DNA from 4 places in the Clostridium isatidis genome. Region 1 is predicted to be linked to each of the others. Evidence: riboswitches for the same ligand, from Rfam matches in the RefSeq annotation. Region 1 holds a riboswitch; each other region holds the start of a gene.
The links. A riboswitch is a leader RNA that binds a small molecule or an ion and turns the genes downstream of it on or off. The one in region 1 is predicted to bind S-adenosylmethionine.
Positions count from the first base shown of each region.

Region 2: another riboswitch for S-adenosylmethionine. It lies ahead of metK (methionine adenosyltransferase); the one in region 1 lies ahead of BEN51_RS01785 (Na+/H+ antiporter NhaC family protein).
Region 3: another riboswitch for S-adenosylmethionine. It lies ahead of BEN51_RS13370 (methionine ABC transporter ATP-binding protein); the one in region 1 lies ahead of BEN51_RS01785 (Na+/H+ antiporter NhaC family protein).
Region 4: another riboswitch for S-adenosylmethionine. It lies ahead of BEN51_RS10140 (methionine ABC transporter ATP-binding protein); the one in region 1 lies ahead of BEN51_RS01785 (Na+/H+ antiporter NhaC family protein).

Region 1 is NZ_CP016786.1:350,711-358,371, forward strand. It holds gene BEN51_RS01765 (HNH endonuclease signature motif containing protein) at 92-502, opposite strand; gene BEN51_RS01770 (hypothetical protein) at 718-1,389, shown strand; tRNA gene BEN51_RS01775 (tRNA-Gly) at 1,458-1,531, shown strand; tRNA gene BEN51_RS01780 (tRNA-Lys) at 1,536-1,611, shown strand; SAM riboswitch class I at 1,819-1,924, shown strand; gene BEN51_RS01785 (Na+/H+ antiporter NhaC family protein) at 2,042-3,322, shown strand; gene ispF (2-C-methyl-D-erythritol 2,4-cyclodiphosphate synthase) at 3,474-3,953, opposite strand; gene BEN51_RS01795 (class D sortase) at 4,314-4,925, shown strand; gene BEN51_RS01800 (anti-sigma factor domain-containing protein) at 4,922-5,914, shown strand; gene rluF (23S rRNA pseudouridine(2604) synthase RluF) at 5,931-6,689, shown strand; gene BEN51_RS01810 (DUF3298 and DUF4163 domain-containing protein) at 7,214-7,661, shown strand, end outside.
Region 2 is NZ_CP016786.1:2,415,032-2,422,692, forward strand. It holds gene metK (methionine adenosyltransferase) at 95-1,270, opposite strand; SAM riboswitch class I at 1,369-1,472, opposite strand; tRNA gene BEN51_RS11380 (tRNA-Tyr) at 1,556-1,641, opposite strand; tRNA gene BEN51_RS11385 (tRNA-Thr) at 1,647-1,721, opposite strand; tRNA gene BEN51_RS11390 (tRNA-Val) at 1,741-1,816, opposite strand; tRNA gene BEN51_RS11395 (tRNA-Tyr) at 1,833-1,918, opposite strand; tRNA gene BEN51_RS11400 (tRNA-Thr) at 1,924-1,998, opposite strand; tRNA gene BEN51_RS11405 (tRNA-Tyr) at 2,024-2,109, opposite strand; gene BEN51_RS11410 (hypothetical protein) at 2,281-2,721, opposite strand; gene yyaC (spore protease YyaC) at 2,827-3,369, shown strand; gene mreB (rod shape-determining protein) at 3,441-4,478, opposite strand; gene spoIIID (sporulation transcriptional regulator SpoIIID) at 4,587-4,838, opposite strand; gene BEN51_RS11430 (M23 family metallopeptidase) at 4,928-5,659, opposite strand; gene spoIID (stage II sporulation protein D) at 5,950-6,990, opposite strand; gene murA (UDP-N-acetylglucosamine 1-carboxyvinyltransferase) at 7,148-7,661, opposite strand, start outside.
Region 3 is NZ_CP016786.1:2,816,700-2,824,360, reverse strand. It holds gene BEN51_RS13400 (hypothetical protein) at 1-287, shown strand, start outside; gene BEN51_RS13395 (YfgJ family double zinc ribbon protein) at 637-774, shown strand; gene BEN51_RS13390 (FprA family A-type flavoprotein) at 941-2,161, shown strand; gene rd (rubredoxin) at 2,260-2,424, shown strand; tRNA gene BEN51_RS13380 (tRNA-Arg) at 2,586-2,660, shown strand; tRNA gene BEN51_RS13375 (tRNA-Gln) at 2,666-2,740, shown strand; SAM riboswitch class I at 2,862-2,980, shown strand; gene BEN51_RS13370 (methionine ABC transporter ATP-binding protein) at 3,061-4,119, shown strand; gene BEN51_RS13365 (methionine ABC transporter permease) at 4,088-4,768, shown strand; gene BEN51_RS13360 (MetQ/NlpA family ABC transporter substrate-binding protein) at 4,812-5,630, shown strand; gene BEN51_RS13355 (M20 metallopeptidase family protein) at 5,656-6,828, shown strand; gene BEN51_RS13350 (DNRLRE domain-containing protein) at 6,890-7,661, opposite strand, start outside.
Region 4 is NZ_CP016786.1:2,147,726-2,155,386, forward strand. It holds gene BEN51_RS10130 (MetQ/NlpA family ABC transporter substrate-binding protein) at 1-812, opposite strand, end outside; gene BEN51_RS10135 (methionine ABC transporter permease) at 861-1,496, opposite strand; gene BEN51_RS10140 (methionine ABC transporter ATP-binding protein) at 1,496-2,533, opposite strand; SAM riboswitch class I at 2,639-2,779, opposite strand; gene polC (DNA polymerase III subunit alpha) at 3,030-7,382, opposite strand; gene BEN51_RS10150 (cell shape-determining protein) at 7,606-7,661, opposite strand, start outside.

The sequences.
Region 1 (7,661 bases):
AAATACTATTAATAATAGAAGAATTCACATATTATAATGTGAATTCTTTTTTATGCAAATCTATATTAATATTTAAATTGTTTAGTCTAAATTAACCAATATTTATATTGTGAAAAAGGCGCTCTAATTCTAATTCTTGAAGCATACTTTTGGAATATAGTTTGCCTCCCATTAATTTTGTTATTAGTTCAATTTTTGAGTAGCCTTCTTTATACATCTTAAGGTCTTTAACTATTTTTTTTAAAGTAGACTTTGGTATTTCTAAAATAATAGAAAGTTCCTTAAATGTATAGTAATCTTTTGGTAAAAGGCTGAAAAGTTTTTCTTGAAGCTCTAGCTTATATTTTAAATCTGTTTCTAAAGAGTTGTGGGGGCCTAGTTTTCCTCTATGGTGGTAATTACAAAGATATTTATAATTTAGTTTAATATCATAACCACCTTCATGTTTATGAACTATATGATGAATATCAGCCTTTGATCCACAAATTTCACAGTGGTGCAAATTCACGCCTCCCTTATATATATCCTTAATATTATTATAAAATAAACCTTTATTTTATTCAAATAGAGGATTATGGTTAAAATAATAATATTAAGAAAATTTAGAAAATAAATTTTTATTAATATCTTGAAAACGATTGTTACATGGTGTAATAAACTATATAATATAAATATAGATAATATATTATATTATGGTAATGAAGAAAGGGTGATAGAGTGAGGCATAATTACGATTCCTTCGATTATTGGGAAGAACTGATAGATAAAAACAAAACTTTGAGAGGTCATATGTTTATGGATTCGTTACCAAATAAGGATACAATTTATATTCATACCCTAGTTTTTGGAAAAAACAACGGAATTGATAATACATGGAGCTACTTTCCTGATATAAAGACTTTATTAGGATATATACAATATTCATTTTTACAAGAAGCCTTTTATAAGTGGATATATGGAAAGGAAAAATTAATTGTTAATGTACCTAATATAAGAGTAGAAAAAATAATTTCTGATGCAGAAAAGAATAAAAAGCTGACAAAAGAAGAAGCAGATAATATGAGAAGAGAAATAAATATGATAAAATCTTGCTGGTCTTTACCAAAAAATAAAATCTTTGCAAGGTTAAAAAAATTTAGTCGAGATTTTAATAAAACCTGGGTTGGAGATAATAGAGAGTTTTTATATTTAAAGATATTTAATAGTCCTATCGAATTAGGAGATTTCGTGATAAACTCCAATTATATAATTAGAGGAAATGAATTTGAAAAAGTAGTTGGGGTTACTATTGATGAATGGAAGGAAATATGTAGAAAAGCAGAAACTGATAAAACTTACGGCGAGAAATTTAGAAATATTTTAGCAAAATCTCTTACAGATGTAGTATAAAAATATAGAAATTTCTTATTGACAGAATTATTTTTCTAGTATTATAATAATATTTGTCAATAAGATTTGCGGGTGTAGCTCAATGGTAGAGCCCTTGCCTTCCAAGCAAGTTACGTGAGTTCGATTCTCATCACCCGCTCCATTTTGTGCCATTAGCTCAGTTGGTAGAGCACCTGACTCTTAATCAGGGTGTCCAGGGTTCGACCCCCTGATGGCGCACCAGATTAAAAAAGAGAGATTAACCTAGGTTAATCTCTCTTTTTAGTTTGTACTAAAGAATTCGTAATTCATATTTAAGCATTAAACTACTGAGTAATAGCCACCAAACTGTGTATTATTTACTGTGTATTGTGAATTGAAAGGTGCTGTATACTTTTCCTTATTGACATTATAAGTCTAAGTTGATACTATATTAATGCAAAATTTAAGAACTTATCAAGAGCGGTGGAGGGACTGGCCCTGAGAAACCCAGCAACCGAGAATCTTAATGATTCTTAAGGTGCTAAATCCTGCAGGAGATCCTGGAAGATAAGGAGTTTATTATAACTTTTTATAAGGAAATGAGCTTCTGTATTCTTGCAGAAGTTTTTTTGTTTTTTAATAACTTTAAGTAATTGGGGCTATATATTATTTTGAAGGAGAGGAAGAAGCCTTGGAAAATAAGAGTAATGGGTTTGCGTTAGTGCCATTAGGAGTATTTATAGTAATTTATTTAGGAATATCTATAGTAGCAAAAAGTTTTTATGCTGTATCAGTAATTATTCCTTTTTTAGCAGCAGCATTAACTGCTTTATTAATGAATAGGAAGGAAAAGCTTGATAAAAAAATAGAGATCTTCTGCAAAGGGGCAGGAGATATAAATATTTTATTAATGATATTAATATTTATATTAGCAGGTGCCTTTGCCCAGGTAGCCAAAGATATGGGAGCAGTAGATTCTACTGTTAATTTAGGTCTTTATTTACTTCCAAGCAGTTTATTAATACCAGGGATATTTATTATTGGGTGTTTTATTTCCTTATCTATAGGGACTTCAATGGGAACAATAGTTGCTTTAGTACCAATAGCAATTGGAATAGCCGATAAAACTGGAATATCAACATCTTTATCTGTGGGGGCAGTAGTCTGTGGGGCTATGTTTGGTGACAATCTTTCCGTAATATCTGATACAACTATTGCTGCAACTAAGACTCAAGGTTGTGAGATGAAGGATAAATTTAAAATGAACTTTTTAATAGTTCTTCCAGCTGCAATAATTACTACAATTATATTTATAATTTTAACAAGAAATACAGCAGTAATAAATTTAGATTCTTTGGAGTTTAATATATTTAAAATATTACCATATATTGTAGTAATAATAACATCCTTAATAGGATTAAACGTAATAATAGTTTTGTTGCTTGGATTAGGACTTTCAGGATTAATGGGTATTATAGTTGGAAGTTTTGATATAATAGGTCTTTTTAATTCAATATCTAATGGGATATCATCAATGAGTGAGCTTATTATAATTTCATTACTTATTTCAGGAACTATAGAAATAATAAAGTTTAATGGTGGAATAGATTTTATTCTTAATAAGGGACTAAGAAATTTTAAAAGCAAAAGAGGAGCAGAATATGGAATTGCAGTTTTGACGGGCTTGGTAGATATTTGTACTGCAAATAATACAATTGCAATAGTAACAGTAGGACCGATAGCTAAAGATATTTCAAATGAATTTGACTTAGATGCAAAAAGAGTTGCAGGTATTATGGATATCTTTTCTTGTGGCTTTCAGGGAGTTATACCATATGGAGCCCAATTGTTATCAGCAGCAGGTCTTGCGGCAATATCACCCTTTGAAATAATGCGGTTTTTATTTTATCCATATTTAATGCTGGTTAGTGCAATTATATTTATATATTTTCATTGGAAAAATAAAAAATAATCTTGTACATAATTAATAATGTAAATCTTAAAATAGAGGAAAACTACCTTAAAGTAGTTTTAAGAAATGCAAAAAAGGAGCTGTTGAAGGTCAATATCATTAAGATATTAATCTGCGACACTCCTTTAATTTTAATATAGATTTTCAATTATTAATTGTCAATTGAAAAAAGCATGGCAATGCTATTTGCCGCAATTCCTTCTCCACTTCCTGTAAAGCCAAGGCCTTCTTCAGTTGTAGCTTTAACATTTATCTGATCTATATCTATTTCAAGAGTTCTTGCTATGTTTTTCCTCATGGTTTCAATATAAGGAAGCATTTTAGGTTTTTGAGCAATTATAGTTGCATCTATATTACCAATTTTATAACCTTTGTTTTTTATTAATATTCCAACTTCTTTTAAAAGAGTAAGGCTAGAGATACCTTTAAATCTTTCATCAGTATCAGGAAAATGTTTGCCTATGTCTCTAAGAGCTGCAGCGCCTAATAAAGAATCGCATATTGCATGTAATAATACATCTGCATCAGAATGACCAAGTAGTCCTTTTTCATAAGGAATATTTACACCACCAATAATAAGCTCTCTATTATCTACTAATTTATGGACATCATATCCTAAACCTATTCGCATATTACCACCTCTAAAATTTTATTTAGGACTATTTTACCATAAATTAATATATAATATTAGACTTTAGTGATGTTATATTATTTTTTTAAAAAAGGATTCGTTGTTATAAAAGTCTCTTTCCTTTCTGCTGAGTATTTTATCTTTTATAATTTTTAATAAATATTGCATTCTATATATATAATACATAGGCTTAGATTTTATTCTTTTGCGTTTAAAAAGGAAATCAACATAAATTATTTTTTTATTCATAAAATACTCCTAAATATTAATAGTCTAAAATATCCAAACTTATTAAAATACAAAATCCTTTATGATATAATATATGTTAAAATAGCCTAAAAGTTTATTGGAGGTAAAGGATTGAGGGAAGGAATTAGAAGAGCAATCGGGGTTATTTTAATAATTATAGGTATAACCATAATTGTATCCATTATTTATAGGAAAATTGAAACAGCAAAAAAGCAGGAAGAGCTTAAAAATATTTTAGAAGAAGTAATAAATGAAGGCATAGCTTCATCAGAGAATGAGGATGCTAGTTTTACTGTAGGTGAAGGGTACAAGCCAATAGGGTTATTAGAAATACCTAGTATAAATTTATCTCAAGGAATAGTTGAAGGAATAACAGATGATATTCTTTTGTATTATTTAGGGCATTTTGAGGGTTCTGCAATGCCTGGAGAAAGAGGAAATTTTGCAGTTGCAGGACATAGAGTTTCAGATTATTCAGAGGCCTTTGTTAATTTGTATAAAACAAAAGCTGGAGATGAAATAATAGTAAAGGCAAAAGGTAAAAAATATATCTATGAAGTGACGGATAATTTTATTGTTCAACCAGATAGAGTTGAAGTATTAGATGATACCAAAGATGCAACAATAACATTAATAACATGCACAGTTGGTGCTAAAGAAAGAGTTGTAGTTAAAGGAAAGTTAATTGAAACTAAGGAACTAAATAGCGGAGGAGAACAATGACCTTTCAACAATATAAATATAAATTTTCAACCAAGGCTCCTATAAATGTAGTATCAGAAGATATAACAGAAAAAAGAGAAGAGGAAATTAATAGATTAAAAGAAGACTTAATAGAATATAAAATACTTATTAAGGATTTAGTTTATGATAAACCTTCTTATGATATTAGAAATAAAATATTAAATATTAGTTATTTTATTATAGAAAATATAGAAATTTATGATTATTTAATAAAAAATAAAGAATTTCCTTTAAAATTACTTTTAGAAAATACTCCTTTAGAAAGAACTTTCCTTGAGCAGTGGAAAGAATTTATTATTACATACTCTATTATTTTATCAGATCCAACTTATCATTATTTACAAGATTATCTTCAGATTGTTGAGGCAATTCAAGTATTAGGCTCTGAAGAGATATTTGAAAATAAAGAAGTAGAGGAGCATAGAGGACTTCTTCTTCACAAGGGAAAATTTTCATCAGTAATTCTTAGCTCAAAGGGAGAATTTATAAAAGTAAAATCAAATAAGGAAGAAAAAATAGGTGAAGAAATTTTAGCAAAAGAAAGTATTTCTTTAAAAAAATATAAGACACAAATAGCGATATTTTTTAGTTTAATAGGGTTTATATTTTTAATTGCTTCCTATAAATATAATAATATAGATAAAACTTTAGTAATAGAAATAACTTCTACTATAACCTTAGAATTAAATTCTTCCAATAAAGTTGTTAATTATTCTAGTAATTCAGAAGAAATTAAAGAAATACTTAAAGAATTAAAAATAAAAAACAATCATGTGGATTCAGTTTTAATAAATATATTGGATTATGTTAGTAACAACGAAATGATTCCGAGCACTGGTATAGTTCTTAAAGTGACTGGAGAAGCTTTAGAAGATAGAGATATAAAAAATACAGAAGAATATATAGCAGAAAATAAACTTGAAGTTAAATTTAATAACTCAGGAGATGAAAATAAGGTTTCTGAATAAATACAAAGGTGATAAAATGGGAAATATTATAGTTCATAAAGATAGGGGAGATAAAATAAGGCTAAATAAATTTATAAGTGAAACAGGCTTCTGTTCAAGAAGAGAGGCTGATAAGCTTATAGAGGCAGGAAGGGTAACGGTAGATGGTATAATAGCAGAAATGGGCACTAAGGTATCCGAAAATGCTAATGTTAAAATAGATGGAAAACCAATAAAAAGAGTTGAGGAGCTTGTTTATATAGCCTTAAATAAACCAGTAGGAATAACATGTACTACAGAAAAGAAAGTAAAAGGAAATATAGTTGATTTTGTTAATCATGAAAAAAGAATCTTTCCAATAGGAAGGTTAGATAAGGATTCGCAAGGATTAATTCTTCTTACTAATGATGGTGACATAGTAAATAAAATATTAAGGGCAGGAAATAATCACGAAAAGGAATATATAGTCACAGTAGATAAGCCCATAAATGAAAAATTTATAAAGGACATGTCAAATGGAGTAAGAATTTTAGGAACGATAACTAAGAAGTGTAAGGTTAGAAAAATAAATGAAAGTACCTTTAATATTATATTAACTCAAGGTATGAACAGGCAGATTAGAAGAATGTGTGAAGCCTTAGGTTATAATGTAATTAAGTTAAAAAGAATAAGGATAATGAATATAAAACTAGGAAATTTAAAAATAGGTCAGTGGAGAAACTTAACTAAGGAGGAATTAGTTAAGTTAAATTCTCTAATAAATAATTCAATAAAAACTGAAGATACAGATTTATAATATTATATTAAAAGGACATTATTGAATTCTTATTTGAATTTGATAATGTCCTTTTTTGTTATTTAAAATATATTTAAGCTTCAATTAGGTTATAGTTATTCCTGCACTAGCATAGCCAGTTATTGATCCTATCAATCCTGAGCTTGTAGCTGAAAATACTAATAAATATTTATTACCTGGTCATAAGTACATTTATTTTTAAGTTTTATTTTTTTCATTTTATATCACTTTGAAGTTCATTCTTATTTCTATGTAATTACATATTATTCAAATAAAATTAAAAGTTTACTAATAGAAATTATCAATAATTTTAAAGAGCATTTTATAATGCTGTATTATTTTTATTAGTAAGATGCGAAAACATGTTTTTTTTGCACATTATCCACATTAACCTGTTAATAAGTTGTTAAGATTATGTTGACATAAATATTAATAAATATAAACAAATTGTAGATAATATTAAGGATATATTTTATTAATATTTCAAAAATTGTGGCTATTTATAAGGATGGGAGAATTACTATATGATAAAAAGAATAATGTTATTAGGAATAGTAGTAGGAATTAATTGTTTTAGTATTATTTATCCACAAGATATGTTAATTAATATTAACAAGGGAATAATAGAAAAAAATTTAATTGTGGATAAGTCATTTGAAGAAAGTTCAGAGTATTTAAAAGTTAGTGTTAAAATTCCACAAATCATAGGTCTCAATAATAAGGAAAGAGAGAGGGAAATTAATAATGAAATAATTGAATTTACCAATAATTTTGTAGAAGAAAACAGAATTGCTAGTGAAGCAAATAGACCTGGAGTTCCTTATGAAAGTTTTGTAACTTATAGAGTAACCAATGAAGAAAAGATTCTAAGCTTTTATATTGACTATTATCAATATAGTGGTGGGGCCCATGGGATAACAATCAGGAAAACATATAATATTGATATAACTACAGGCCAAAATGTAGAACTTA
Region 2 (7,661 bases), 810 kb from region 1:
TTATGCTCACAGGAAACGTAAGCCTTTAGTATAACTAAAAAATATAGAGCCTAATTGGCTTCCTACCAATCAGGCTCTTTTCTATTATAAAATCTTAAAGTAATTTCTTAATTTCTTCTACTTTATTTAACTTTTCCCAAGGTAAATCTAAATCATTTCTTCCAAAATGTCCATAAGCAGCTGTTTGTTTATAAATAGGTCTTCTTAAATCTAAATCTCTTATTATAGCACCTGGTCTTAAATCAAATACTTTTTCTACTATTGAAATTATTTCTTCATCAGATTTCTTTCCTGTTCCAAAAGTATCTACTACTATTGATACTGGTTTCGCAACACCTATTGCATAAGCTAATTGGATTTCAAGCTTATCTGCTATTCCTGCTGCTACTAAGTTCTTAGCCACCCATCTTGCTGCATAAGCGGCTGATCTATCAACCTTTGTTGGATCCTTTCCTGAGAAAGCTCCACCGCCATGTCTTCCATATCCACCATATGTGTCAACAATAATTTTTCTTCCTGTTAATCCACTATCTCCTTGAGGACCTCCAACAACAAATCTTCCTGTAGGATTTATGAAATATTTTGTTTTATCATCTAATAATTCAGCAGGAACAACTACTTTAATTACATGTTCCATTAAATCTTCTTTAATCTTTTCTTGTGTTACATCTTCACTATGTTGTGTTGATATTACAATAGTATCAACTCTAACTACTTTATTATCATCATACTCAACTGTAACTTGAGTTTTTCCATCAGGTCTTAAGTAACTTAAAGTTCCGTTCTTTCTTACTTCTGATAATCTTCTAGAAAGTTTATGTGCTAATGATATAGGCATTGGCATATATTCTTCTGTTTCATTTGTTGCAAAACCAAACATCATCCCTTGATCTCCAGCCCCAACTGCTTCTACATCACCTTGTTCTCCTATTCTTGCTTCTAATGCCTTATCAACTCCCATTGCTATATCTCCTGATTGTTCGTCAATAGAAGTTAAAACTGAACAAGTATCACAGTCAAAACCAAATTTTGCTCTATCATAACCAATTTCTCTTACTGTTTGTCTTACTATTTTTGGAATATCAACATAACAACTAGTTGATATTTCTCCCATAACTAATACCATACCTGTGGTTACAGCTGTTTCACAAGCAACTCTTGCCGTAGGATCTTGTGCTAAAATACTGTCTAATACTGCATCGGATATTTGATCACAAATTTTATCTGGATGTCCTTCTGTAACTGATTCAGATGTAAATAATCTTTTCATGATATTCTCTCCTTTCTTTTATTTGATATTAATTCTAAAAAGATTCATATAAAAGAAAAAAATCTCTTCGACAAGAAGAGATTAAATAACTATATATCTTCTTATCTTGCAAAATTAATTGCAGGAATTGGCACCACACTTTTATTAAAGCAGGTTGCCGGGTTTCACAGGGCCCTTTTCCCTCCACCTCTCTTGATAAGAATTAATATCAAATTTTCTTTTTAGATTTTATCATTTATAGCTATAATAGTCAACAAAAAAAGACAAGGTTCTCTTGTCTTTTTTTGGTGGGGGAGGACGGATTCGAACCATCGAAACGATAACGTAACAGATTTACAGTCTGCCCCCTTTGGCCACTCGGGAACTCCCCCATATATGGAGCTGGCAATAGGACTCGAACCTACAACCTGCTGATTACAAGTCAGCTGCTCTACCATTGAGCCATGCCAGCATATTTTTAAAAGATTTATTGGTGGAAACAACAGGGATCGAACCTGTGACCCCCTGCTTGTAAGGCAGGTGCTCTCCCAGCTGAGCTATGCTTCCATATTAAAATAATTTGTGGTGGAGGAGGATGGATTCGAACCATCGAAACGATAACGTAACAGATTTACAGTCTGCCCCCTTTGGCCACTCGGGAACTCCTCCATATATGGAGCTGGCAATAGGACTCGAACCTACAACCTGCTGATTACAAGTCAGCTGCTCTACCATTGAGCCATGCCAGCATATTCTTAATTTTAATGAATTTTATGGTGGGGGAGGACGGATTCGAACCATCGAAACGATAACGTAACAGATTTACAGTCTGCCCCCTTTGGCCACTCGGGAACTCCCCCATGTAAATTCATTAATTTGTCAAATAAACTTTCGTCTCCTCGACTAACAATAGTTAGTATATATTTATTGTCTTTATATTTCAAGTTTGGTTTTTACGCTTTTAAAGAAATTAACTTTACCTATTATTTTTTTTCTTCGTTTTTCTTTAAATTAATACCATGAGCATTTTTTTATATATTATTCTGTATTTCTTCTAGTTTAATGTAGTCTCCTAATATATCTTTAAACTCCTGATAATTTTCTTTTGACATTCTCTTCTCTAATAAGCCAAAACCTTTAGTAATGTTTTCAATATTATTTATATCTGCAAAATAATTATTTATCTTTATAATATCAACTATAGATAAATTTTTTATTAAAACATTAAGTTTATCTCTTTTTTCTTGAGAAAGATTGCTTATCTTTGAGAATGTTCCCTCCCTAGGATTTAAATTATCAATTATATACATATTATTTTCTTCATAATTATTATTTAAATGTTCATATTCAGTAACTATTATATTATCACTTATTGCATCTATACTCTTTAGTGGTTCCCATATTAGTAAAAAATAAATTGGTATAGCAGCACTTATTATAACAGTTAGCGAATAAATTATTACTTTTTTCATTAATTTTCATCTCCCTTCATTTAATTAATTTCCATTTTTATTAATTTTATACATATGATAATATTGTTTGTTCAACATACATATATTTCTATGGGGGTGAAGTTTTTGAAAAGCAAATTTTTATACAATTCATTTAATTCTCATATTGAAATGGCTAAATTGATAAAAAATTTTATAAAAAAAAATACTATTATAGTATGTATAGGAACAGATAAGTGCATCATAGACTGCTTAGGACCCTTAGTTGGAACTATTTTAAAAGAGAAAAATATAGAACTTCCTGTTTACGGAACAATTCAAAATCCAATTCATGCTGCAAATCTGAAAAGTAAATTAAGAGAGATTATGAAAATTCACCCCAATTCTTTTATCATTGGAATAGATGCCTGTCTTGGAGAACCTGAAGCAATAGGTGAAATCCATGTTAGAGATTATCCAATTCACCCTGGAAAGGGTGTAGGGAAAATTCTACCTGAAGTAGGTAATGTATCTATTGTAGGTATAATTGATAGTAATGAACATTCTAATTTTATACACATTCATACTGTTAGACTTAATTTTGTATTTGAAATGGCTTATGTTATATCTAATGCAATATTAGAAGCATACAACAACTTTAATAAAGAAAATAAAAAACAAAATATATGAGGCTGTCTATGACAGCCTCATTTTTATAAAGTTGAATTTAATTGTTTTTTATATGTGAATATTTTAATTTATTATTCTTCTATTAAGTCAATTTGTCTATCTGAAAAATCTATATCTATCTTATCCAAATATGATAAAACCTTACCTGTTCCTTCTGCTACTGCTTCTATTGAATTAGGAGCTACTTCAGCACAAACGCCGGTTTCATGTTCTATTAATTTGTCTAATCCATTTAATAAAGCTCCTCCACCAGTCATAACAATTCCTTTTTCAATTATATCAGCAGCTAATTCAGGCGGTGTTTTTTCCAAAACTAATTTAACGTTATCAACTATCAATGAAACAGCTTCTCTTAATGCTTCATTAATTTCTGCTGATGATATCATAACCTCATCTGGTAATCCAGTAATTAAATTTCTTCCCTTAACTGTTGCAGTCTCATCTTTTGATCCATTAAACGCTGAACCTATATTAATCTTTAATTCTTCTGCTGTTTTTTCACCAATCATTATCTTATATTTATTTCTAACATATTTTATTATTGCATCATCAAAAGTATCTCCAGCAACTTTAATTGATGATCTTACAACTACTCCACCTAAGGAAATTACGGCAATATCAGTTGTTCCTCCTCCGATATCGACTACCATTGAACCACTAGGTTTAGTGATATCTAATCCAGCCCCAATTGCAGCCGCAAGAGGCTCTTCTATTAAATGTACCTTTTTAGCACCTGTATTTCTTGCTGCATCTATTACCGCTCTTTTTTCAACTTCTGTTGCCTGTGAAGGTACACATATCATTACTTTAGGAGCTGTAAATTTACTTTTGCCATAGGCCTTTCTTATGAATTCTTTTAACATTCTTTCAGTTATATCATAATCAGATATAACCCCATCCCTTAATGGCCTAACTGCAATAATATTACCCGGTGTTCTACCAATCATTCTTCTTGCTTCTTCGCCTACAGCAAGTACCTTATTATTATTCTTGTTAATTGCAACTACTGAAGGTTCCTTTAAAATTATTCCTTTTCCTTTAGCATAAACTAAAACAGTTGCTGTTCCTAAATCTATGCCTAAATCACTCCTTTGTTTCCAAAACCACATTTATATTTCACTCCTAATCTTTCAAAGTTAAATAATTTTTACAATTTTCGTCCTAATTTTTATTATATATGGATTATGGCAAACCTTCAATATATTTGCATTTTTTTATTACTTTACAGCTTTATATTTAGCTTGAGTAGCTTTTCCACCTCTTATATGACGCTCAGCTTTATTTAGTTCTAAGATAGAATGAGTTTGTTTTGCAATTGCTGGATTTATTTTAGGAAGTCTTTCTGTCATATCTTTATGTATGGTGCTTTTGCTTACTCCAAATACTTTTGCTGTTTTTCTAATTGTGTCTTTAGATTCTATAATATATCTTGCTACTTCTAATACTCTTTCTTCTATATAATCTTTCAAAATTTTTACCTCCCTTGGATAAATAATTAATATGCGACCACAACTTTATTGATTCATCAGCCAAAAATAATGGCTGATGAATTTTTTTATTATTGATTTAATGTGAAATATGCTGTTGGATCTAAATCTTTACCATTTGAATCAAATACTTGCAAATTTAAATGTTCACCAAATTCCTCATTAGTAAATATTTTTGAAGTATTTCCAACTGTTCCAATAACAGTTTCTTCAGTTACTTTATCTCCAACATTAACCCTTGTATCTTGAGATAGATTTGAATATTTAGTATATAGTCCATTTGCATGAGCAATTACTATATATGTTCCATCTTCTACTTTATTTCCAACTTCTTTAACTTCACCTTCAGCGGCAGCTTTAACCTCTGTTCCAACACTAGCTCTTATATCTATTCCTCTAATATTTCTAAGAGTTCCATCAGCTAACTGTTGTGGTTTTGGATAAGTATATTCCCTTGAAATTTCACCTTCTAATGGATTATTAAATACAACCTCATAGTTTGTTCCAGCTGAAACATTTAAATCATCTCCTGAAGCTAATTCTTCAGTAGTATTTTCTGCTAGTTCTTCATTAGATTCATTTTCAACTCTATCTGCATTTTGTTTTTGAATCTCAGAAGTTGTTCTATCTTCAATATTTAAACTGAATTCATCCTCAACTTTAGAAGATTCATTTAAAGCATTATTTTTTCTAACTGTAACAACAGTAACTGTTGCAATAATACATAAACAAAGGAATAGTACTAAATAAAAGCCCTCCTTTCTAAAGAAGTTTTTTATTTTGTCTTTTTTTATTTGGTCCATATCAACACCTCCTTTTTGTATTCTTGCCCTTTATTTCAAATTAATTCAATTGCAAAAAAAATTGTTTTCAACAATTTTCTACAAGATTTAACATTAAAGATAATAACCAAGTTTTTAACGATTACATTTTAATTCTTGTCCAAATATAAAAAATTATTCATAATTTGTTATTTTTCTTATTTTTTAATTACTAAATCCAATATTCATCAATAATATAGCTAATAAAAAATGGAACTGCTTAATACCAGTTCCATTTTGATTTAATATTCATATGAAAATTTCTTTTAATATTAATTAAAATTAAGTCGTTTTATATCAACTCCAGTATAATAATGTTTAAGTATTTCATCATAGCTCTTACCTTCAGCAGCCATAACATTTGCCCCCCATTGGCTCATTCCTACTCCATGACCATAGCCTTTACAATTAAACACAATTTTATCATCTGTTATTGAAATTTCAAAATTTGCTGAACTTAATCCAAGGGCTAATCTAAATTCTAATCCTCTGATAACTTTATTTCCTAATCTTATTTCTTTCACACCACCAGCTTCACTTCTACTTAATATTTCTATATTATTATTTATATTAGAAGCTTCTATCGCTGCATCTGGGTATTTTTCATTTATTTTTGATACAAACTCACTTATATTAAAAGAAAATTCTGTTTTATATTTTGGAGCTATTTCTTCCCCCTTACTTTCCTTTGATACCAAGTATGGAATATCTCCTGAGAATACATCTATTGAATTTTCTGTCCTCCCAGAGCTTGTAGAAAAAAATTGAGGATATTTTACTAATTCATTATTGTAAGTTAAAACTTCTCCCTTAGTTTCCTCCACAGCATCAGAAATCTTATTCCAATATTCCTCACCAGCTTCTCCCCATTTTTCTATTCTTTTTTCTTTAACTATATATACCTGGCAATGGGTTGTATCACATACAATTCCCCCATTTGCATTAGGACATGGATTTAACATTTTTGCAACAACAAAAGTTCTTGCTGCAACAGCCTGTGCTTTTAATGCTTCTAAATTAAAGCTAACTGGCATTTCTCCAGAAACTACGCTTTTAACATATTCCTCTAATGGAACTTCTTTTATTTCATTGCTCTCGGTGATATGCACCTTTACTATTTCATTTCCATCTATAGTTATAACATTGTTTTCTTCTGAATTTTTATTTTGTTCCTCTTGAATATTCTTTGCATTTGCAGCTATTGCAGCTGGCTTAATTATAAGGATTGGTATAATAATCATAAGTACTAATACTAATGTACTAAAAATAATAAGGGATGCTAAATTTTTATTAATATTAAACTTCCTTTTCATAATAATTCTCCTTAAGCTAATTTTAATTTTTAGCTTTTTAGCTACAATTAATTATATGTATTTTTTTCTTTATTATACTTTATTTTCCTATTTTTATGTAAAGTTATTCCAAAATAAAAAACTTAGATTTACTCTAAGTTTTTTATTATATGGATATTTAATTATTACTCCTATAAATATTAGCTCCCAATTTTCTAAATTTTTCTTCTATATCCACATAACCTCTATCTATATGATATATATCACTTATCTCAGTAATCCCCTTTGCTACAAGTCCAGCAAGTATCATTGCCGCACCTGCTCTCAAATCTGTAGCTTTGACTTCACATCCAGTTAATGAATCAACACCTTCAATAATTGCGGTTCTACCATCTATTTTTATATTAGCTCCCATTCTTACTAATTCTGCCACATGCATAAATCTATTTTCAAAGACTGTTTCAGTAACTATACTTGAACCCTTTATTACAGATAGTAAGGTCATCATTTGAGCCTGCATATCAGTTGGAAAACCTGGATAAGGCATGGTCTTTATGTCTACAGGATTTTTTTGTCCTGTTCCATCAACTAGAATTCTATTTTCTCCAGCACCGGAAAATTTAACTCCACACTCTTTTAATTTTTCTATTGTAGGTCTTAAATGTTCTTCATTAGCACCGTTAATTATTATT
Region 3 (7,661 bases), 400 kb from region 1:
TAATAAAGAATATACCAGTTCTTGTTGATTTAGTTTCTAATAAAAGATATGTTGCAGTTGAGGATGTTTTTAAACTTAACCCTCCACAAAAGGAATTCCAAGTCCTTAATATACATAGTATTTACTTACTTCCTGTAATAGATGATGATAAAGTAGTTGGCTTTGTAGATATAGCATATATAGGAAAACACTACAAAATTGATAAAGAAACGCTTGATAAGATACAAGAAATAATTAATGGCTGTAAAGATGAAATTATTAAAACAGTTAAAATGTATAATAACTAAGACTAGTACTAAAAACCATTTAAATCATTAATTTAATGATTTAAGTGGTCTTTTAATAGGGTTAGTTTTTTATTAAACTTTGAGATTTTTAAAGTCTTATTAAAGTATGTTTTTGAAATAATAAGTCTTACAATTATCTTTTATAGATAATTGTAATGAAGTATTGTTAAAACTATAAGAACGATTGGGCGCAACTGATCGTTATAAGATGGTGAATCTTAAGGAAGAGTATAAATTTAATAATAAACAATAAATTGAAATAGTATTTTTATTTTGCATAAATTCACTTGAATATATATAATAAATAATAAAGTTAATATAAATTATTTTCATATATGAAGGTGAGATTATGAAATACTATTGTCCAGAATGTAAAAAAGAAGTTGAATTAATAAAAGGCTGTGGAGCTGTTAATTATTTCTGTAATAATTGCAAAAAACTTATTTCTAGTAAAGCAGTAATAACTAAAGAAGATGATAATAAATAGTATTTTCAAAAAGAAGATTGGTTACAATCTTCTTTTTTTATTTAATGAAAAAAGTTATCATTTATATTTAGATTTGATTATAATCACATTAACTTTTAAAGTTATCTCCTATAATAAGGCTATAGAATTGATAAAGAGATAAGCTATTTATTTAGGAGGAGATTTTATGGAAAGAAAAATTAGATTAAAAGATAATATTTATTCAGTAGGAGTTATAGACGATAGAAAAGTACCATTTCATAGACTAATATTAGAACAAGGAACAACATATAACAGCTATTTATTAGAAACAGAAAAACCAACAATAATAGATACAGTAGATATAATGTTTACAAAGCAATATATAGAAAATTTAAAAAAGATTATTGATTTAAAGAAAATACAATATATCGTTATAAACCATACAGAACCTGATCATTCTGGAGCTTTAGGCGGATTAGCAAGACAAGCTACTAATGCAACAATAATTTGTAGTGAAAAAGCTGTATATCATATAAAGGAATTATACAAACTACATGATAGAAACTTTTTAGTTGTAAAAGATAGAGATACTGTTGATATTGGTGGAAAAACATTGCTATTTAGAATGACACCATATCTTCATACAGAGGAAACAATGATTACTTACTGCATTGAAGATAAAATATTATTCCCTTGTGATGTATTTAGTACACATTTATCAGCCAATGAGACCTTTGACAGCAAGACAGATATGGATATTACAGAAGCATTTACAGTATATTATGATCTTATAATGTCACCACATAAAAAATATGTAAGACCATTAATTTCTGCATTAAAAGAATTAGAAATTGAACTGATAGCACCATCTCACGGATATGTATTAGATCAAAATATAGAAAAATATATCAGTATATATGATGAGAGAAGTAGGCAAACTAAGAAAGGAAAAAAAGCTGCTATAGTATATACAACAATGACAAATTCAACAAAAGCTATTGCAGAGAAGTTTAAGAAGGATCTTGAAGCTGAAGATATAGAAGTAGCTATATTTAATGCTGATAAGAGCGAAGAAAGTGATATTATAGAAGCCATTAGAAATTCAGATGCATTGCTATTTGGTACTTCAACAAGATATGGTGATTTAATAGGATCCATTGAAAATATTTTAAAGAAGTTAAAGGATATGAATTTAGAAGGTAAAGTAGCTGCTGCATTTGGCTCCTTTGGATGGAGTGGAGAACCTATAGAAATAATTCAGGATTACTTAAATGAAACTAATGCAAAGGTATTAAGCACTTCCTCAATAATAAAGTCTACTGGTATGATTGAAGTTAATTTCCCAGTAAGAGTAAGATTCTCTCTTAATGAAGAATCTAAGAAGGATGTAGAAAAGGCAGCAGATTATATAAGTTCAATATTATAAAATATAGCATTGCAAATCTAAGGAAAATGTTGTTAAATTAAATTAAATATATTTGATAATATATTTAATAATAGAAAACATTGTAGGAGGTATTGAGCATGAAAAAATTTATATGTGATGTTTGTGGATACATTTATGATCCAGAACTAGGAGATCCAGATAATGGAGTAGAACCAGGAACTTCCTTTGAAGATGTTCCAGAAGATTGGTTATGTCCACTTTGTGGAGTTGGTAAAGACGAATTCTCAGAATTAGAAGAGTAATTAATTTAATGAATTTTGAATTACCATAATAAAAATATAAATGGATTTAAAAACCTCTGATTATTATATATATAATTATCAGAGGTTTTTTGTTTATATTTTATAAGTAAAAATAAATTGACAAGAAATATTGTTAGAGTTATAATTCTCTATAATAAAGGGCTGGTATTGTATATTGGTTAATACTCTAGCCTTCTAAGCTGGAAAGGTGGGTTCACTTCCCACTATTTGCTCCAAATGATGGGATATCGCCAAGTGGTAAGGCACCACATTCTGACTGTGGCATTCGTAGGTTCGAATCCTACTATCCTAGCCAATCTTTATTATTTTTAAATATGTTTTAATTTAAGATGAACAAGTTATTAATAAAAAAATATATTGACAATTTATCAGCTGTAAATATATAATACAAAACAAGTAATCTAAAACTAAATAACTTTTTATCTAAAGACGGAGGGACTGGCCCTGTGAAGTCTAGCAACCAAAATTATTAAGCGAAATTAGGATGATTTTTGGTGCTAAATTCTACAGGTTAACTACGTCTAAAAGATAGAAAGTTTAATGTGTTTATTACACTGCTTTCTTATTTTTTAGGAAAGCAGTTTTTTTATTTTTAAATAAAAAGGAGGGGGAAAGGTGATAGAATTAAAAAATTTATGCAAAAGTTATACTACAAAAGCTGGCAAAGTAGAGGCAGTAAAAGATGTAACACTAAAGATTAATAAGGGAGATATTTATGGAATTATAGGCTTTAGTGGAGCTGGTAAATCGACCCTTGTTAGATGCATAAACCTTCTTGAAAAACCCAATAAAGGACAAGTTATTATAGATGGTAAGAATCTTGTAACTTTATCAAATAAGGAACTTAGGAAAGAAAGAAAAAAGATAGGCATGATATTTCAACATTTTAATCTTATGAAATCAAGAACGGTATTTGAAAATATAGCTTACCCATTAAGGGGGAGTGGATTGTCTAAGGAAGAAATAAGAGGGAAAGTTTTATCTCTATTAAAACTTGTTGAACTGGAGGATAAGGAAAGTGCATATCCATCTCAATTAAGCGGCGGTCAAAAACAAAGAGTGGGAATTGCAAGGGCCTTAGCTAATGATCCAAAGGTTCTACTTTGTGATGAAGCAACTAGTGCCTTAGATCCACAGACAACGAAATCAATACTAAGGCTTTTAAAGGAAGTAAATAAAAAGCTTAATTTAACAATTGTAGTAATAACACATGAAATGCAGGTAGTTAAGGAAATATGTACAAGAGTTGCTGTTATGGAGAAGGGAAGGATAGTGGAGGAAGGAAATATATTTAAAGTATTTTCAGAGCCTAAGCAAGAAATTACAAGAAACTTTATAGAAAGTACATCTATATTAAGCAATATTAATTACCTCATAGAAGACAAATCTTCAGTTGTAGAAATTAGAGAGGATGAGAAAATTTTAAAACTTAAATATCTTGAAAATAGTACAACCGAACCAATAATTTCAATAATATCTAGGGAATTTAATGTGGATGCTAATATTATTTTTGGAAATGTTGAAATAATTGAAGATGCCCCTCTTGGAGGACTTATTGTAATTATAAGAGGAGAAGAAGAGAAAGTCCGAAATGTTATTAAATACCTTGAAGAAAATAATGTGGAAGTTGAGGTGATTAAAGATGGCAGAGTTAGCACAAAAGTTATTGCCTAATGTATTACCGAAAGTAGATGAAATTATTAAAGCTACTGGAGAAACCTTACTTATGATTATAGTAGCAGGTATTATATCTTTTATTGTCGGACTTTTTTTAGGAATTATATTAGTAGTGACAAAGAAAGGGAATATATTAGAAAATGAGCTAATTTACTATATTTTAGAGAAGATAATAAATATAACAAGATCAATACCATTTATTATTTTATTAACATTAGCTATTCCATTAACTAGGGCAATAGTAGGAACAGCAATTGGAACAAAAGGATCAATGATTCCACTAATATTAGGAACAGTACCATTCTTTGTAAGACAAATTGAAAGTGCCTTGTCGGAACTAGATAATGGGGTAATAGAAGCAGCAGAGGCAATGGGATCCTCATATTTTGAAATAATAATTAGAGTCTATTTAAAAGAAAGTATACCAAACATTGTTAGAGCTACAACAATAACCCTTGTTAGTTTAGTCGGATTAACAGCTATGGCAGGAGCAGTAGGGGGAGGAGGGCTTGGAGATTTAGCAATAAGATATGGACATCAAAGATATCAAACAGATGTAACAGTTGTGACAGTAGTAATATTACTTATTCTAGTGAATTTAATTCAATGGGTAGGAAATAAAGTAATAAGTAAAACTACTCATTAAAAAATAATAGCAATAAGCAAAATAGGAAAGGGGAATAATAAAGATGAAAGCAAAAAATTTATTAAATATAATATTATCAGGAGCATTAGTTTTTTTATTAACAGGATGCGCGGGACAAGTATCTAAGGAGGAAAGGCTTGTTAAAATTGGAGTAGTTGGTGAAGATAGTCCCCAATGGAAACCAATAATAGAAAGTTTGGCAGAAGAAGGAGTAACTGTAGAGCTTATTTCCTTCTCAGATTATAGCCAGCCAAACCAAGCTTTAGCAGATGGAGAAATAGATTTAAATGCATTTCAACACTATGCATATTTAAATCAAGATATATCAGATAGAGGATTTGATTTATCAGTTATAGGAGAAACTATAATAGCACCTCTTGGAATTTACTCAAAGAAAATCTCATCTGTTAATGAAATTCCAGCTGGAGGAAAGATTGCAATACCAAGTGATGCAACCAATGGAGGAAGGGCTTTGAAACTTCTAGAGGCAGCAGGGCTTATTAAAGTAGATGAAGCAGCAGGATATACCCCAAACTTGGACGATATAACTGAAAATCCTAAAAAGATAGAAATTATAGAAGTAGAAGCGGCGCAAACACCTAGATTGTTAGAAGATGTTGATGCATCAGTAATAAATGGAGGACATGCAGTTGATGCGGGCTTCATACCAAAAAATGATGCAATTTATTTAGAAGAAGTTAAAGAAGGTAGTGATAATCCATATATAAATGTAATTGTTGCAAGAACAGAAGATAAAGATAATGAGATTTATAAGAAGATTGTAGAAGCTTATAGAACAGATGAAGTTGCTAATATAATAGAAGAGGAGTATAAGGGCTCTTATATCCCAACTTGGAAATAAAGTAAATAAAAATGGGGGCGTTTTAATGACTATAAAAGATTATGTTATAAAAGAAAAGGAATATATAACTTCTTTAAGAAGATATTTTCATCAGCATCCTGAAGAAAGCTTAAAGGAGTATAATACTGCAAATAAAATAGAAGAGGAATTAGATAAATTAAATATTCCTTATCAGAGAATTGGAGAAACTGGGGTTTTAGGAATAATAAAAGGCAAAAAGCCTTCAAATAGAGTATTAGCAATAAGAGCAGATATTGATGCTCTTAAAGTGCCAGATAATAAAGATGAAGGATATAAATCTATAAATAAGGGTTATAATCATGCTTGTGGACATGATGGACATATAGCTAGTCTTCTTGGAGCAGCAAAGATTTTAAAAGGAAGGGAGGAAGATTTAGCTGGAGAAGTAAGATTGTTTTTCCAACAAGCTGAGGAGATTGGACAAGGAGCAAGAATCTTTGTTAAAGAAGGATGTTTAGAGGGCGTAGAAGAAATTCTTGGAGCCCATGTATCATCTGAAATAGATTTGGGGAAAGTATCAGTAACGGCGGGACCATGTTGTGCATCTTGTGATTATTTTAAAATAATAGTTAAAGGAAAAGGTGGGCATGTATCTAAGCCTCACCTATCAATAGATGCCCTATATATAGCAAGTCAGATAGTAATAAATTTACAATCAATAGTGAGCAGGCAGACTGATCCAATTGATACAGTAGTTGTTGGAATAGGACTGATTAAAGGAGGAACTACTTATAATACAGTTGCAGATGAAGTTAGCTTAGAAGGAACAACAAGAACTTTTAATTTAGAATCAAGAGAAAAAACAAACAAAACAGTAGAGAAGATAGCAAAAGATATAGCTTCAATGTATGGAGCAGAGGCTATAGTAGAATTTAGGGATTATGCTGCCCCTCTTGTAAATGATGAAAGAGTTAGTAAGGAAGTTGCTGAACTGGTAAAAGGAATTATTGGGGAAGAAAATCTTATAACTAATAAACCGAAGCAATTAGGGGCTGATGATTTTGCAGACTACTTACTTTTAGTACCGGGTACCTATATTCAGGTAGGAACAAGAAATAGCTGCAATCCTAATACAGCTAAGCCGCATCATAATGAATTTTTTGATTTAGATGAAGAAGGATTACTTATTACAACAAATATAGAAGTAGAATATGTATTAAATAAGCTTAAAGAATAAATCTTATTTGAAATAAAAATAATGACCCTTCATAAAATAGAGGGTCATTATTTTATATTGATTAGGATATTGAGATTGGACCTTTATATGATCCAAATAAATTTACTTTTTTAATGTCTCCAGCTTTTATTTTAGGAAATATAGGAATACTATAAGCTTTATTAATATTAAGAGAAAATTTATTTGAAGAATTATCATACTCATCAGAGACATAATAATTATCTTTTTTTCCAGTACCTGCCCTAGTTATTTCTATATTAATAATAATATAATAAATGGAATTTGGGGCTACTGTTCCTGTAACTTTAACTTTCTTAATAGTTGAATTAGAATGTTTATAAATTGGATATATATCATAATTTATTTTTAATAATGGAACTAAATAATCATAAGGTGTTTTGGAAGATGTGAAACTAGCTGTAATATAATCACTTTTATTATATAATATTATTCCTTTATTATTCTTTCTATTAATTATCCAGTCACAAACTATGGGTGTAATATCAGTGGATATGGCAATTTTTGAAGTTATAGGATAAAAGGGAATTCTTTTGTGACGATAATAGGCTGGAGGATTGTAATAAGTTGTATATTTATTAAAATCTTCCTTAAGAGGACTTATTAAAAATTTGCTATGTTTATCATTATAGAATTTATCAAGTTTATATAATATAAGTTTAGAGTTATATATAACAATATTACGAGGCAAGGAAGATAAATTAAAAAAAAGATAACTATAATAAAGGTAATTACCGTCATAACCTACTTTAATTCTATCAATATTAAAATTTTTCCAGGGAAATTTATTTGTAATTGTAAGGCTTTTTGAAGCT
Region 4 (7,661 bases), 1.1 Mb from region 1:
GCATATTTTTCTTCAATAAATTTCTTAGCTGTTTCTGATGTTAAAGCTTCTGTTAAAGCTTTAATTTTTTCATCATTTTCAGTTCCCTTTCTAACTGCTAATACATTTCTATAATTTTCTGCTGCTTCTGCATCCTTATCTTCTAAAACTAAAGCATCTTTTGCTGGATTTAAATTAGCTTCTAAAGCATAATTACTATTTATTACTGCTAAATCAACTTCTTCTAATACTCTTGGTAATTGAGCTGCTTCAAGTTCTTCAAATTCTAAATTTTTAGGATTTTCAGTAATATCCTTAACAGTAACTAATTCACCATCTGCAATTTTTATTAAGCCTGCTTTTTCTAATAATCTTAAAGCTCTTGCTTCATTTGATGGATCGTTAGGAACTGCTACTCTAGCTCCTTCTTTTAATTCATCTAAATTTTTAATTGTATTTGAATATGCTCCCATTGGCTCTAAGTGAATAGCTTTTGTATAAGTTAAATCTAGACCTTTTCCTTCATTTGTTTCATTTAAGTATGCTATATGTTGGAAGTAGTTTGCATCTAAATCTCCATCTGCTAAAGCAGTGTTTGGAGTAACATAATCAGTATATTCTACGATTTCAAGAGTATATCCTTTAGCTTCAAGATCTCCTTTTATTGCATTTAATATTTCTGCATGAGGTACTGGAGTAGCCCCTACTGTTATTGTTTTATCTTCTCCACCAGTTGTTGTTTTTTCATCTGAAGCTTTAGTTTGTCCACATCCTATTAATCCTAAAGCTAAAACTCCTGTTAATACTAATGATAATATTCTTTTTCTTTTCATATATATTGCCCCCTTAAATTTATTATTTTTTAATTTATTAGTTTATTATTAAGATAATTTTTTATATAAATTATTACCTAAAGATTGTAAGCCTTGAACTATTATAATTAATAGTATTACTGTTACAATCATTACATCAGTTTCATATCTTTGATAGCCATATCTTATAGCTACATCACCAAGTCCGCCTGCACCCACTGATCCAGCCATTGCAGAATATCCAATTATATTGATTACGGTTAATGTTAAACCTGATATTATGGAAGGAACTGCCTCCTTTATCATAACTTTAAAAATTATTTGTGCATTTGAAGCTCCAAAGCTTTTTGCTGCTTCTATAACGCCTGGATCAACTTCCTTTAGGGATGCTTCTATTATTCTTGCAACAAAAGGTGCTGCTGCTATTGTTAGTGGAACTATTGCAGCTGCTGTTCCTGTTGATCTTCCAACAATTGTTCTTGTTAAAGGAATAATAACTACTATCAAAATTATAAAAGGAAAACTTCTTAAAACATTTATTATCGCGTCTAAAATTTGATATACTGTCCTATTTTCCTTTAAGCCTTTAGGTGAGGTTAAAACTAATATAATTCCTAGTATTGAACCTAAAATTACTGCAAATAATGTAGAGAAAAATACCATTACAATGGTGTCATATATGGCTGGTAATAAAATTTCTGACATTAGTTAATCACCTCCAAAATTATATTTTTCTTTTCTAAATACTCTATAACCTTAATTTGATCTTTTTCATCTATATTTATTACTAAACTTCCAAGAACATTGTCTCTAAATTTCTCTAATTTTCCCCAAACTATTGAAAAATCAACATCTAGCTCCTTTGCCATTTTTGTTATAAGAGCATTTTCTGAGGAATTGCTTGGGAAAAATAATCTAATATTTACACCTTCATTAGGTAGAAGCTCGTCCTCATCATCTCCAAGAAATTTCTTTAATGAAAGTCCTGGATTTAAGAATAAATCTTCCGCCCTTCCTTCAGCTTTTACTATTCCACCTTCTAATAAAGTAACTCTTTCACATACTTCCTTAACAACTTCCATTTGATGAGTAACTACTACGATTGTAATTCCTAATTCCTTATTTATCTTTAATAAAAGTTGTAATATATCCTTTGTAGTTTTTGGATCTAATGCTGAAGTAGCTTCATCACAAAGAAGAATTTTTGGTTCTAGAGCTAAAGCCCTTGCAATTGCAACCCTTTGCTTTTGACCACCACTTAAACTTGTTGTTTTTTCATTTGCTTTTTCTGAAAGACCAACCAAGCTTAATAATTCATTTACTCTTTTTTCTATTTTTTCTTTTTGATATTTCTTATAACCTAGAGACTTTTTCCCTTCTTTACTACATTCCTCTTTATACTTTTTATATTCTTCTTCATATCCCCAAACTTCTAAAGGTAGTGCTACATTTTCAAAAACAGTTTTTCTTTTTAAAAGATTAAAGCTTTGAAATATCATTCCTAAATCTTTTCTAAATTCTCTTAATCTATACCCTTTTAATTTTTCAACTTCTTTTCCATTAACTTTTATTGTTCCTTTATCATAGGCTTCTAAACCATTTATACATCTTAAAAGAGTTGATTTTCCTGCTCCACTATGACCTATAATTCCATATATTTCGCCTTCTTTTATATGTACAGAGACATTCTTTAATACTTCTGTATTATTAAAACTTTTGCTTAAATTAGTAATTTCAATCACAAATTGGTCCTCCTTTTATAGTTTGGCAATCAAATAATTTAAGAAAATAAAAACTGCACTCAAGAATAAATCCTAAGTGCAGCATAAGTCACATTCAAATTTACTCTCTCATCTTTCAGCCAAAGCTGCAGGATTTAGCACCAAACTAATAGAAAATAGACCTTATGCTTTTGCATAAAGTAATAACCTTCTATTAAAGGTTGCTGGGTTTCACAGGGCCAGTCCCTCCACCACTCTTGATAAGATAACGTATTTCATATTTAATTGTTTGTTGTTATTTATATTACTATCTGGAAATAAATTTGTCAATAAAAATTTTAAAACTTTTATTTTAAATCATTAATAAGCTTCTATATCACAGCAATTAGTAAGTGTTTTTTCATTTTAAATATTAATCTTTGAACTAATAAAAAGTGCGAATATAAATTAACAAAGATAAAGAGAATTATGTGAAATAAACATCTCCTTTTATCTAGCCTTTATATTCGCACTTTAATTATATTACATCAAAAAAACTTAATTGATCTCTTTCTGGAAGACCTTCTAAACAACCAAATTTTCTTAATAACTCTACTGCAGAATTACCAACCCTATCTCTTTTCTTTAAGTCTTCTATTGAACTTATTGGAATTCCACTATTAACAGCACTATATATAGCTTCAGCAGCTACATTTCCCATACCTGCTATACTATTAAGAGGTGGTCTTAAAGCCCCATCTTCAATTTTGAACTTTGTAGCGTGAGATTTATATAAATCAATTGGCAGGAAGCTTAAGCCCCTTTCATACATTTCTAAAACTATTTCTAAATCATCATACATATCCTTATCTTTAGGAGCTGCATCATTACCTAAATCTTCAATCTCCTTCATCTTTGCCTTTACTTTTTCTTTTCCGAAAATCATATATTCTGCATCAAAGGCCTTTGCCCTTATAGTGAAATATGCACAATAATAAGCAATAGGTATATGAACCTTAAACCAAGCTATTCTAAAGGCCATCATTACATAAGCAGCTGCATGGGCTTTAGGGAACATGTATTTTATCTTTCTACAAGAGTCTATATACCATTCAGGCACATCATTTTCCCTCATTAGTGCTTCATATTCAGGCCACTTTGGATCTTTTAAAGCCTTCCCTTTACGAACAAGTTCCATAATTTTAAATGCAGTATTTGGCGGAAGACCTTTTTTAATCAAGTAAACCATAATATCATCTCTTGTACATACGGCTTCACTTATACTTGTTACTATTCCTGTATCAATTAGGTCTTTAGCATTTCCTAACCAAACATCAGTACCATGTGAAAGCCCTGATATACATAAGAGATCTGAGAAGGTCTTTGGCTTTGTATCAACAAGCATTCCCCTAACGAACTTAGTACCAAACTCAGGAACTCCAAAGGTTCCTACCTGAGAATTTATCTGCTCTGGTGTTACTCCTAAAGCTTCTGTAGATGAAAATATAGACATAGTTTCCTTATCATCTAAAGGTATAGTTTTAGGATCTACTCCAGTTAAATCCTGAAGCATTCTTATTACTGTAGGATCGTCGTGACCAAGTATATCAAGCTTTAGTAAGTTTTGATCTATTGAGTGATAATCAAAGTGGGTTGTAATAATATCTGAATTAGGGTCATCAGCTGGATGTTGAACGGGACAAAACTCAAATATTTCTCTTCCCTTTGGAACTACTATAATTCCACCTGGATGCTGTCCAGTTGTTCTCTTTATTCCTGTACAACCTTTTGATAATCTCAACATTTCTGCCTTATTAACATTTACATTTCTTTCTTCAAAATATTTCTTAACATATCCAAAGGCTGTTTTTTCTGCTACTGTACCAACTGTTCCAGCCTTAAAGGTTGTTCCTTTACCAAAGATAACTTCAGTATATTTATGTGCTTTTGCTTGATATTCTCCTGAAAAGTTTAGGTCTATATCTGGTTCCTTATCTCCATTAAAACCTAAAAAGGTTTCAAAAGGTATATCCATACCATCTTTTGCAAGTTTTTCACCGCATACTGGACAATCTTTATCAGGTAAGTCAATTCCATTATTACAGCCATAATCTGTAAAATCTGAATACTTACATTTAGGACATCTATAGTGAGGAGGCAAAGCATTAACCTCTGTTATCCCTGTCATATAAGCAACAATAGATGAACCAACGGAACCTCTTGAACCTACCAAGTATCCATCTTCATTTGACTTCCACACCAGTTTTTGGGCAATTATATACATCACCGAGAAACCATTTTTTATAATAGAATCTAGCTCTTTATCTAATCTTGCTTGAACTATTTCTGGTAATGGATCGCCGTATAATTCATGAGCCTTTCCATAGGCAATATCTTTAATGGTCTGCTCACATCCATCTATATATGGAGTAGCTTTTTCTGGAGATATTGGACTAATCTGCTCACACATATCTGCAATTTTATTTGTATTTTCTACTACTACTTCATAAGCCTTATCTTTTCCTAGATACGAAAACTCTTTAAGCATTTCATCTGTAGTTCTTAAATAAAGTGGAGCTTGATTATCAGCATCCTTAAAGCCTTGCCCTGCTTCAATTATACGTCTATATATTTCATCTTCTGGATCTAAGAAGTGAACATCCCCAGTTGCTACTACAGGTTTATTTAACTTTTCTCCTAAATCAACAATCTTTCTATTAATTTCTTTTAAATACTCCCTGTCAGGAACCTGCTCAGTCCTAATTAAATATTCGTTATTATCTAAAGGCTGGATTTCTAAATAATCATATTCCTGTGCTATTGCTTCAATTTCTTCATCAGACCTTCCAAGTAATATTGCTTGATAAAGCTCTCCTTCACTGCAGGCACTACCTATGATTAAGCCTTCTGAGTACTTTTTGAACATACTCTTTAAAATACGAGGTTTTTTATAGAAATAATCTAAATGTGAATAAGATACCAATTTATATAAATTCTTTAAACCTACATAATTCTTTGCAAGTATTATTGCATGATAAGTTTTAAGCTTTTTAAATTCTTCCTTCTTAGCTATTTCATCTGAGGCATATTTATCTATGTCATCAAGAGTTTTTACTCCTCTTTCCTTTAACATGTCTATCATCACATTAAACACCTTAACAGTTGTGTCAACGTCATCTAAGGCTCTATGGGCAACTTCTACCTTAATACCTAAGTGCTTAGCTATTCTTCCTAGTTTATAGGTCTTATATTCTGGAAATAATTCCTTTGCTAAGGCTAAAGTATCTATGAAGGTATAATCAAATTCATAACCTAAAACTTTTGCATTCTGCTTTAAGAAACCAACATCAAATTCAGCATTATGAGCAACTAAAACACTTCCTTCGATAAAATCTAATATTTTAGGGAAGATTTTATCAATAGTCTCTGCATCTTTTACCATATCATCAGTTATGTTAGTTACTTCAACAACCTTTGCTGGAATAGGCTTTTCAGGGTTTACAAAGCAGCCAAATTTATCTATTACCTTACCATCTTTAACCTTCATAATACCTATTTCAGTTATTTTTTCCGTAACAGCAGAAAAACCTGTTGTTTCTAAATCTAGTACACAATAGGTTGTATCAATAGACTGTCCCATAGAATTCGTTACAGATGGCTTTTTATCTGGTGCTAAATAAGCTTCAACTCCATAAATAACCTTCATATCTGGATTATTTCTTCCTAAAAGTTTATGAGCTTCTGGAAAGGATTGAACAACTCCATGGTCTGTTATTGCAATAGACTTCATCCCCCAGCTCATGGCTCTCTTAATTAAATCAGTAGCACTAGTTACTCCATCCATTTGACTCATTTGAGTATGCATATGAAGCTCTACTCTCTTAACTTCTGCAGTATCCATCCTAGTGGCCTTTTTAATGGCTTCTGCCTCTAGTATAGTATTAGCAATTATTTCAACTTCTCCAGAAAAACTGCTATAGCCTGCATTACCAAGAAGCTTTACTGCCTTTGTCTTTTTCAATCTTGAAAATACCTCGTCACCTTCCCCTGGTTTTACAAAAGCCTTACAGGTGATTGAACTTGATCCATCATATAAATCAAAAGAAACTAATAATTTTCCACTTCTTAATTCCTTTGCATCTATATTCGATATTTCACCTTGTATAACAACTCTTCCTTCATTTGGTGTTATATCAGTAATCTTAATTACAGGATCCTTTATATTTCCATTTCTACCTAGTATCAATAGTGAATTCTTATTTTTACTGTCATTTTCTGCTTTTGCTTCTTGATTAATTTCTGGAACAAGCTTAACTGGCGTTGCATTATTATTGTTATTATTTTGTTTTGCCTGAACATCCTTTTGAATAATGACTTTTTCTTTAATTAAGTTGTTTTCCTTTAACTTAATTAGCTCTTCTTCGCTTACGTCATCAATAAAATTAATTTTATATGTTTTTCCGTATAAAGCTTTTAATGAATCCTGAATTTTTTTATCATATTTTAATTCCCTAAGCATTTCAGAAATAACCATTTTAAAACTAAAATTAAGACAAATATCATTAATTTCTAATTTACAATTATTTATTGCAGCTTTTAAGAAAGGGTGTTTAATTGATAAAAAGTCTAGAACTTCCTTAACTCTATCTTCTATTGATCTTTCAAAGGAAGCTTCAGTATAATTTATTATAATTTTTGAATCATTTAGGGCAAATCTTTCTTTAATGAAATTGTTAAAAGATTCTATTTCTCCAATCTCAATATATTTATCACAGCTTAATTTCATTTCAAGAGTTTTAGTCTTTTTTCTTAAAGTAACTCCCTCAATTACTGCTGTGTTTATATTCCCCCCCAAGGCATAGTCACTAAAAATTTCACTTATTTTTTTCATGTTATTTCTTAACCTTTCTCTGCAAATTTTTAGCATACTAATATTATACTAGATAGCCTTAAAATTTGCTATGTAAGAATTATGACATAATTTTATTTATATAGAATTTAAATGTTTAAAAATATCTTTTCTTCAATTTATCTTATATATTTTACTTGTCCTATTTAATAAAAAACCCCAACTCATAGAATATCTATGATTGGAGTTTATGTTAATATTTTAATTATTTAATATTTATATTTAAGTTATCAAAAGTAATTGCATTTATTGAGCTATTGC